2 regions of the Fructobacillus sp. ESL1096 genome follow, and region 2 is predicted to be linked to the other one. Evidence: predicted binding sites of a transcription regulator. Region 2 holds the regulator's gene; the other holds the start of a gene.

Region 1 (4,395 bases), 690 kb from region 2:
TAGCCGATAATGGTAGCCCCTAGTTGTGTGAACTAGTCGACTAGCAAACAAGACAAGAAAGGCATCCAATGAGCATTAAAATGATTGCATCCGATATGGATGGTACGTTTTTATCCGGTGAAGATAGTTATGATCAAGAGCACTTTGCTCGGGTTTTGTCACAATTAAAGGAAAAGGGTGTGCGCTTTGTCGCAGCCTCCGGTCGACAAGTGGCCAATTTAAAGGAGTTGTTTGAGCCAATGGCCGCTTACGATTTGTTGGATCAAATTGACTTTGTCGGTTCAAATGGGTCGGTAGTAACGACACCAGGACAAGAACTATATGCGGTTTATCTGACACCTGAACAAATTCGCAAGGTGATTGATTGGAACGCCTTGAACCCTCAATCAGCCGACAATGTGATTGTTTTGGCTGGGGTCAATGGCACTTATATTTCCAACCACGTCAGTCAAGAATTTAAGGAAATGCTTTCGATGTTCTATCCGAATGTCGTCCAGGTTGAAAAACTCTTGAAGATTGACGACAAGATTTTAGGTGTTTCTTTTGTTTGGCCGCATGAAGAGGTTCAGGAACACGTTCAACAATTGGAAGCCGTTTTTGGCGCAGAAGTTCACGTTACCGGTTCTGGTTTTGGCTCCGTTGATGTTTTACCCAAGGGAGTCGATAAGGCGGCGGCCTTGGAAGTTCTTCAAGATTATTACAACATCGCGGATAACGAAGTGATGGTCTTTGGTGATAATACCAATGATTTGGAAATGTTGGCGAGATATGACAACTCTTATCTCATGCCAAATGCGATGCCATTAATGCACGATGCCCATAAGCGTTTGGCCTTAAAGACAAACGTCCAGGATGGCGTGTTAGCAACCATTGAAAGCGAATTGAAGCTTGATCATCAGGTTGAAATGGATTAAAAAAAAGACTCAGCCGAGTCTTTTTTTCTTGCCTCTTAAATTGGTTTTGTGCCCTGGACCTTGGCCGAAGACGATGCTTAATTGGTTTCCTGCTCAGGGATGCCAAAATAATTAACACCAATAGCGAACAAAACACCGATAAAGGTATCGACAATTCGCAAGAAGACGTAGTCGATAGTGGCATCCATTGGTATGGTTAAAGCAATCAACAGAAGGGCAGCGAGACCACCGACGATTCCCAGACTACAGTTTAGCGCGTTCAGGATAACAATCGTGCAGATAACAAAAACTGGAATAATGACGATTGGCATCCAGCTATTGTGGTGCGTAAATTCACGAATCAAAAAGTAAAGCAATGAGAAGAAACCACCAACACTATTTGATAGTAAACGAATTTTGGCGAATTGAATGGTATTGTCCCAATCTTCTCGAAGAGCGAAGACGGCCGCTAAGGCGGGAACCGATGCTGGTCGGTCGACAAAGTGATAAACGAGTAAGACCAACATCACAACAATGGCGGTCTTCAGGGTCCGCATGCCGACGTGGATCTGTAACTTTTTCATGGAGTACTCCTATTTTATTGATAGTATTTAGCGTATCATAGATATTAAAATAAAGGTAATGATTGTTCAATCAGTGAGGTAAAACATGATTAAAAATACAATACTTGATCAACTACATGATCACCAATCAATTCGTTCCTTCTCCGATCGGCCAGTGACCGACGAGGAAGTCGAGGCGATTTTCTCTGCGGCCCTTGCCGGACCAAATATGCAAAACTTTCAACCAGTCACCTTTATTGAAATTACCGACCAAGACCTTAAGAAATCAGTCACTGAAAAGGTGAAAATGAAGTATATTGAAAATGCTACTCGGTATTTTGTTGTTACAGTCGATTGGCACAAGGTTTTGTTAAATCAGGACGCTGAAACCCGGGCGATTATGGAAGAGCGAATCCAGCACTACCAATATTTGGAGGGTGGGATTGTTTCAGCTTCGATTGCCTTGGGCCGTGCTCAGGTGGCGGCTGAATCGCTTGGAATTGGCTCTGTAACAATGGCCGGTGCAATGGGTGCTTTTGAACTATACGAAAGGGAGTTAAACTTACCAAAGTATGTCAAACCGATTATGGGCTTTTCGCTTGGCTACCCTGATCAAAAGCCAGGGATCAAGCCTAAACTACCATTGACTGGTTCGTTGATGAAGGATCATTACGATGACGAGCAAATGAAGGTCGCCATTAAGGAATATGATCAAACGATGGCGACTTACTTTAAGAGTCGCGATATTGATGCCAATTGGACGAAGCATAACGCCTCTTTGTTAACAAAGGGTGCTGCTAACACTGCTCTGTCGCAATACCCCCATGATAAGGGATTCGATTTAAAATAAAATAAAGATGGCTAAAAAGTCGTGCGACCTCTATTGTTAGGGCTCGCAACCGGCTTTTTCTTTTGAACAAAACTAATTTCACCGTGTTGACAAATAGGTCGAAGGTGCTATACTAAAGTCAGATTAGCACTCGATGTATACGAGTGCTAAAAATACAAACGGAGGTTGTGATCCATGTTAAAGCCCTTAGGAGACCGCGTGGTCGTTAGTGTTGCAGAACAAAGTGAAAAGACAGTTGGTGGCATTGTCTTAGCCGCAAATACGCAAGAAAAGCCAGTAACCGGTAAGGTGGTGGCAACGGGGAGTGGCTTGGTAGCCGATTCAGGCCAGAAGCTTGACATGACAGTCAAAGAAGGGGATCAAGTTTTGTTTGATAAGTTTGCCGGTCAGGAATTAACTTATAATGGTCAATCATACTTGGCTCTCCATGAAAAAGACATTATCGCCATCGTTAATTAAACAGCAATTAAAAAACAATTAGCACGAATAATGATGATTTCAATCAGTTTTGGTTAAAGGAGTAAAGAAATGGCAAAGGAATTGAAGTTTGCAGAAGATGCTCGATCAAAGATGAAGGTCGGAGTTGACAAGTTGGCTGACACTGTTAAAACGACTATCGGACCAAAAGGTCGTAACGTTGTTTTGGAAGAGTCTTATGGTTCACCAATTATTACCAATGATGGGGTCACAATTGCTAAGGCGATTGAATTAGAGGACCACTTTGAAAATATGGGGGCCAAGTTGGTGGCTGAAGTTGCTTCAAAAACGAATGACATTGCGGGTGATGGTACCACCACTGCCACCGTTTTGACTCAAGCGATTGTTGGTGAAGGACTCAAGAATGTGACGGCTGGTGCAAACCCAGTTGGTATTCGAACTGGTATTGAAAAGGCAACGGCAGCTGCCGTTGCTAAGTTGCATGAAATGTCTCACACGGTTTCGACTAAGGACGAGATTGCACAGATTGCTTCGATTTCAGCAGCTAACGATGAAGTTGGCTCCTTGATTGCTGAAGCAATGGAAAAGGTTGGCAATGATGGTGTGATTACTATCGAAGAATCAAAGGGGATTGAAACCACTTTGGACGTTGTCGAAGGAATGCAATTTGACCGTGGATACATGTCACAGTACATGGTCACTGACAACGAAAAGATGGAAGCTAATTTAGATAACCCTTATATCTTGATTACGGATAAGAAGATTGGAAATATTCAAGATATCTTACCTGTTTTGCAACAAGTTGTCGAACAGGGTCGGTCAATGTTGATTATCGCTGATGATATTACTGGTGAAGCTTTGCCAACTTTGGTTTTGAACAAGATGCGTGGTACCTTTAACGTTGTTGCTGTCAAGGCACCTGGTTTTGGTGACCGTCGTAAGGCCATGTTGGAAGATATTGCTATCTTAACTGGTGGTACAGTTGTCACGGATGATCTTGGTTTAAATTTGAAGGATGTGACTATCGAACAATTGGGCCAAGCAAATAAGGTCAACATCACAAAAGACAATACGACTATTGTTGAAGGTGCCGGTGACAAGGAAGCCGTGAAGGAACGGGTTGACTTGATTAAGCAACAAATTGCCGACAGCACGTCAGAATTTGACAAGGAGAAGTTGCAGGAACGTTTGGCTAAGTTGGCAGGCGGTGTGGCCGTGATTAACGTTGGGGCTGCTACTGAAACGGAATTGAAGGAACGTAAGTATCGAATTGAGGACGCTTTAAATGCTACTCGAGCTGCCGTTGAAGAAGGCTTTGTCGCTGGTGGTGGTACAGCTTTGGTCAACGCCATGGCTGCCGCTGCTGCCGTTGAAGCTACGGGTGACGTGGCCACAGGTGTTAAGACTGTTGTGGCAGCTCTTGAGGCTCCGGTTCGTCAAATTGCTGAAAACGCAGGCTTGGAAGGCTCTGTCATCGTCAACAAGTTGAAGGAACAACCAGAAGGAACTGGCTACAATGCCAAGACTGATGAATGGGTTGATATGGTCAAGGCAGGAATCGTCGACCCAACGAAGGTAACGCGTTCTGCTTTGCAAAACGCCGCCTCTGTTTCAGCCTTGTTGCTGACAACGGAAGCCGTTGTTGCCGAAT
Region 2 (4,395 bases):
ACGGGTACGGTTACCTTTGGCTATGCAACGGAGAGCCAGGATGCTGATGGGGCGGTTGTTGTGCAGCAGCCTTTGACAGCGGCCATTGACCAGAGTCAGCTCAACACCGCTCGAGCTGATTTGACCGGGGACATTATCCAGATTCCACCAATTTATTCGGCGGTCAAGGTCAACGGGAAGCGCCTCTATGAATATGCGCGAGCGGGAGAAAAGGTTGAGCTGCCTAAGCGGGAGGCGACGATTTACCGCTTCGACCAGACTAGTCCGTTAACCTGGGTTGAGGGGCAACCTTACCAGCAAATGGACTTCTTAGCTCAAGTTTCAAAGGGAACTTATATTCGGACTTTGGCCTATGACCTTGGTCAAAAATTAGGATTGCCAGCGGCGATGACGGCTTTGAAGCGGACAGCTGGGTCTGGTTTTACCATCGATCAGGCTGTTTTGCTTGATGACTTATTGGCGATGGACTATCCTGAAATTTTAAACCAAGTGCATTCACTTGAGTCCGTTTTGACTTGGCCAAAGAAGTTGCTGACCCAAGAGGAGATCTTTGCGGTTAAGAATGGTCAAAAAATTCCGGCCAGTGCTTGGCCACAAAATGATGTTGGTTACTATCAAGTATATGACCAAGACCGGTTGCTGGCAGTCTACGCTTTTGATACTGACCAAAATGTTTGGCGGTCGCGTTACTTCTTTGCCCAAAATTGAAAGAAGCAAAGTGATTGTATTGGTAAAAACTCTGCTATAATATGCCCATGACTGAATTAATATCTTTGCATTATCCACTAAAAGAATTGCCCCAGTTGACTAGCAAGCAAGTACTGGCAATGGGCTTTTTTGACGGGGTCCATTTGGGTCACCAAAAGGTAATCCAGGAAGCTGCGCGGGTGGCGCACGAAAACGGACTACCACTGGCCGTTTTGACCTATAGTCCCTATCCGGGATTGGTGTTTAAAAAGCTGCCTCAACCCTGGCACGATTTAACACCATTGGACCAGAAGGTTCAGCTGCTTGGAAAGCTGGGCGTTGATCGGGTGTACTGCCTCCAATTGACATCACACCTTTCGGCCCTTCATCCAGAAGAATTTATTAAAGAAATCCTCTTGCCCCTCCAGGTTCATACGGTGGTTGCGGGCTTTGACCATCGCTATGGCAGGAAGGAATACCAAGCTGACATGGCTCACTTGCCTGAATTTGCCGCTGGTCGCTTTAATGTTCTGACCGTTGCCAAAAAGACTCTCGGCCAATCGGCTGCTAAGGTGGCCTCGCGCCAGATTCGATTGGACTTAGCAGCAGGTGACATGCCTGCCGTAACAAAAAGTCTTGGCCGTGTCCACGAGACGACCGGGCTGATTGTTCATGGGGATGCACGGGGACGGACCTTGGGCTTCCCAACGATTAATATCTGGACGCCAGAAGTTGAATTTCTTCCTGGTATCGGTGTCTATGCTGTCAGCGCCTATGTTGATGGTCGCTGGGTTGACGGCATGGCCTCTATTGGCCGTAATGTAACCTTTGAACCAAACCGGCCGGTGACGGTGGAAATTAACCTCTTTGACTTTGCTGATGAAGTTTACGGGGAACCGGTGAAGGTTCAGTGGTATGCAAAGTTGCGAAATGAAGTGAAGTTCAACTCCGCCGAAGGCTTAATTGATCAGTTGCTGATTGATCAACAAAATACACGTGAATACTTTCAAGAAAAAGCAGATTAATTTTAATCTGCTTTTTTTGCTATAACAGTATTTGTTGGTAAGCCTGATAGAAGGGGATTTTATCTAAAATTAGCACTCTTTTACAAAGAGTGCTAAAAAGGGTTTGCATTTTTTCTGATATTTTGTATAATATAGTTGTTAGCAGTTAAGAGTTTTGAGTGCTAAACAAAATTGCAGGGAGGTTTGGGTTAATGCTAACTGATCGACAGCAATTAATTTTGGCGGCGATTATTTATGAATATACCCAGACCGCCCGAGCGGTCGGGTCTAAGACCTTACATGACCAGTTGAACTTGGAATTTTCACCAGCAACGATTCGCAATGAGATGAGCTTTTTAGAGGAAGCTGATTTGATTAAGAAGCTTCATACCTCCGCTGGTCGAATTCCATCGAAGGCTGGTTACCGTTACTACCTTGATCACTTAATGGTGGCCGACCAAGTTTCAAAACAAGATGTTGCGCTAATTGCCCAACAAATTCGTGGTAATTTCCACGAATTGGATGATTTACTTGGCCAAACAGCTCGACAATTGGCAAAGATGACGGGGCTAACAGCCTTGGTGCTAAAGCCAAAGGCCATTAACCTAAAAATCTCGTCCTTCCAGTTGATTCAATTGGAACGCCAGCAGGTTTTGGCTGTCCTGGCAACTTCTGATGGCAAGGTGACTTCACAAACTTTTCGCCTACCAAAGGAAATGAGCGTCTCGTCCTTAACGGATATGGTGGCCTATATCAATGCACAAATGGTCGGCAGACCAGTTCAAGAGGTCCTTTCGTTAATGAACTCAGAGGAATTACCGGTTACGCTTTCACGGAATGTTGAAAGTCCAGCGGCCTTCCTGCAGCTCTTTGGCGAAGTTTTGGCTCGGTCAGTTGAAGAGCAGGTCCACATTGGTGGTCGGTTCAATCTCTTAGAGGTTGCCGATGATGCCTACTTGAACCTGAAGGAAGCCCGGTCGGTCTTGGAGTTGTTTGACTCGCCTGAGGTGGTGCGCCAATTGGCTGTGACACAAAAACAATCGGTGACGATTCGCTTGGGTCAAGAGTTGCCAACATCTCTTTTGCAGGACTACGCTATTCTTGCCGCACCGTTTTCGGTCGGTGGCGATGCTGGCGGGGTGATTGCATTAGTAGGTCCGATTCGGATGCCATATGCCAAGGTTGCTAGGTTACTATCAACCTTTGCCAAGGCATTAGATACAAAATTACTTGAATATGTTTAACCAAAAGGAGGAACGCCCGTGGCGAAGTCTGAAGATGAAAAAGATTTGAAGCAAGCTGATTTTGAGGAAGCAACAGAGGCAAAGGAGTTTGCTGACGCTGACCAAACTCAAGAAGAAGCAAAGGACAAATCAGAAGAGTCGCAAGCAAAATCAGAAGAGGAACCAGCAGTGGATCCATTAGCTGATTTGCAAGCAGCCCTTGAGAAAAAGGATGATGAATTACTTCGCGCTCAGGCTGAAATTCAAAACATCCAAAGTCGTAATGCTCGCGAAATTCAAAATATTCGCAAGTATGATGGTCAGAAATTAGCCGAAGCCATCTTGCCAGTGGTTGATAACTTGGAGCGCGCCCTTGCTGTTGAAGTGGGAGATGACGACCAGGTGGCACAAATTCACAAGGGAGTTGAAATCACTTTAAAGACTTTGAAGCAGGCGTTGACAACCAACGGCATTCAAGAAGTCGGTCAAGTAGGTGATGACTTTGATCCAAATACGATGCAGGGTGTTCAATCCGTGCCAGCAGAAGGTAAGATTAAGGCCGATCAAGTGGCGACAGTCTTGCAAAAGGGCTATGTCCTTCAAGATCGAGTAATTCGTCCAGCAATGGTCGCGGTTGCACAATAATATTAAACAGTAAATATCTGGTGACTCAGCCCTTTGGCACCACACCTTAAAAAGTTTAAGAATATGATTTAAAAAATAGGAAGGGTCGATATACTATGTCAAAAATTATCGGAATTGATTTAGGAACTACTAACTCAGCTGTTGCCGTTTTGGAAGGTGGCAAGCCAAAAATTATTACGAACCCTGATGGTGGTCGGACGACACCTTCAGTTGTGTCCTTTAAGAATGGGGAAACCCAGGTTGGTGATGTTGCAAAGCGTCAAGCAATCACAAATCCGGACACTATTTCATCAATTAAGTCTCACATGGGCGAAGAAGGTTACAAGGTAACCGTTGATGGTAAGGACTACACACCACAAGAAATCTCAGCCATGATTTTGCAGTATATCAAGGGCTATGCAGAAGACTACTTGGGTGAAAAAGTTGACAAGGCTGTTATTACAGTTCCTGCATACTTTAACGATGCCCAACGTCAAGCTACCAAGGATGCTGGTAAGATTGCTGGTTTGGAAGTTGAACGAATCATCAACGAGCCAACAGCCGCCTCATTAGCTTATGGAATGGATAAGTTAGACAAGGATGAAAAAATCTTGGTTTATGACCTTGGTGGCGGAACATTTGATGTTTCTGTCCTTGAATTAGGTGATGGTGTCTTTGAAGTTTTGTCAACAAACGGTGACACACACCTTGGTGGTGATGACTTCGATGCCAAGATTATCGATTACTTGGCTGACGAATTTAAGAAGGAAAACGGCATCGACTTGAAGCAAGACAAGTTGGCCTTGCAACGATTGAAGGATGCCGCTGAAACTGCTAAGAAGACTTTGTCTTCAGCA

The links. The regulator HrcA, encoded in region 2, represses chaperone genes, less so after heat shock. The targets are predictions, from matches to a motif close to TTAGCACTCNNNNNNNNNGAGTGCTAA.
Region 1: groES (co-chaperone GroES) is a predicted target of HrcA. The motif match lies at 2,430-2,456, and genes of this name have one in related genera.

Annotation. Positions count from the first base shown of each region.
Region 1 covers NZ_CP196400.1:882,409-886,803, forward strand. Annotated here, with positions in the region: gene ACSYSR_RS04260 (lipid II:glycine glycyltransferase FemX) at 1-3, shown strand, start outside; gene ACSYSR_RS04265 (Cof-type HAD-IIB family hydrolase) at 69-914, shown strand; gene ACSYSR_RS04270 (FUSC family protein) at 992-1,477, opposite strand; gene ACSYSR_RS04275 (nitroreductase family protein) at 1,566-2,306, shown strand; gene groES (co-chaperone GroES) at 2,481-2,765, shown strand; gene groL (chaperonin GroEL) at 2,835-4,395, shown strand, end outside.
Region 2 covers NZ_CP196400.1:133,876-138,270, reverse strand. Annotated here, with positions in the region: gene truB (tRNA pseudouridine(55) synthase TruB) at 1-708, shown strand, start outside; gene ribF (riboflavin biosynthesis protein RibF) at 756-1,712, shown strand; gene hrcA (heat-inducible transcriptional repressor HrcA) at 1,904-2,935, shown strand; gene grpE (nucleotide exchange factor GrpE) at 2,954-3,559, shown strand; gene dnaK (molecular chaperone DnaK) at 3,655-4,395, shown strand, end outside.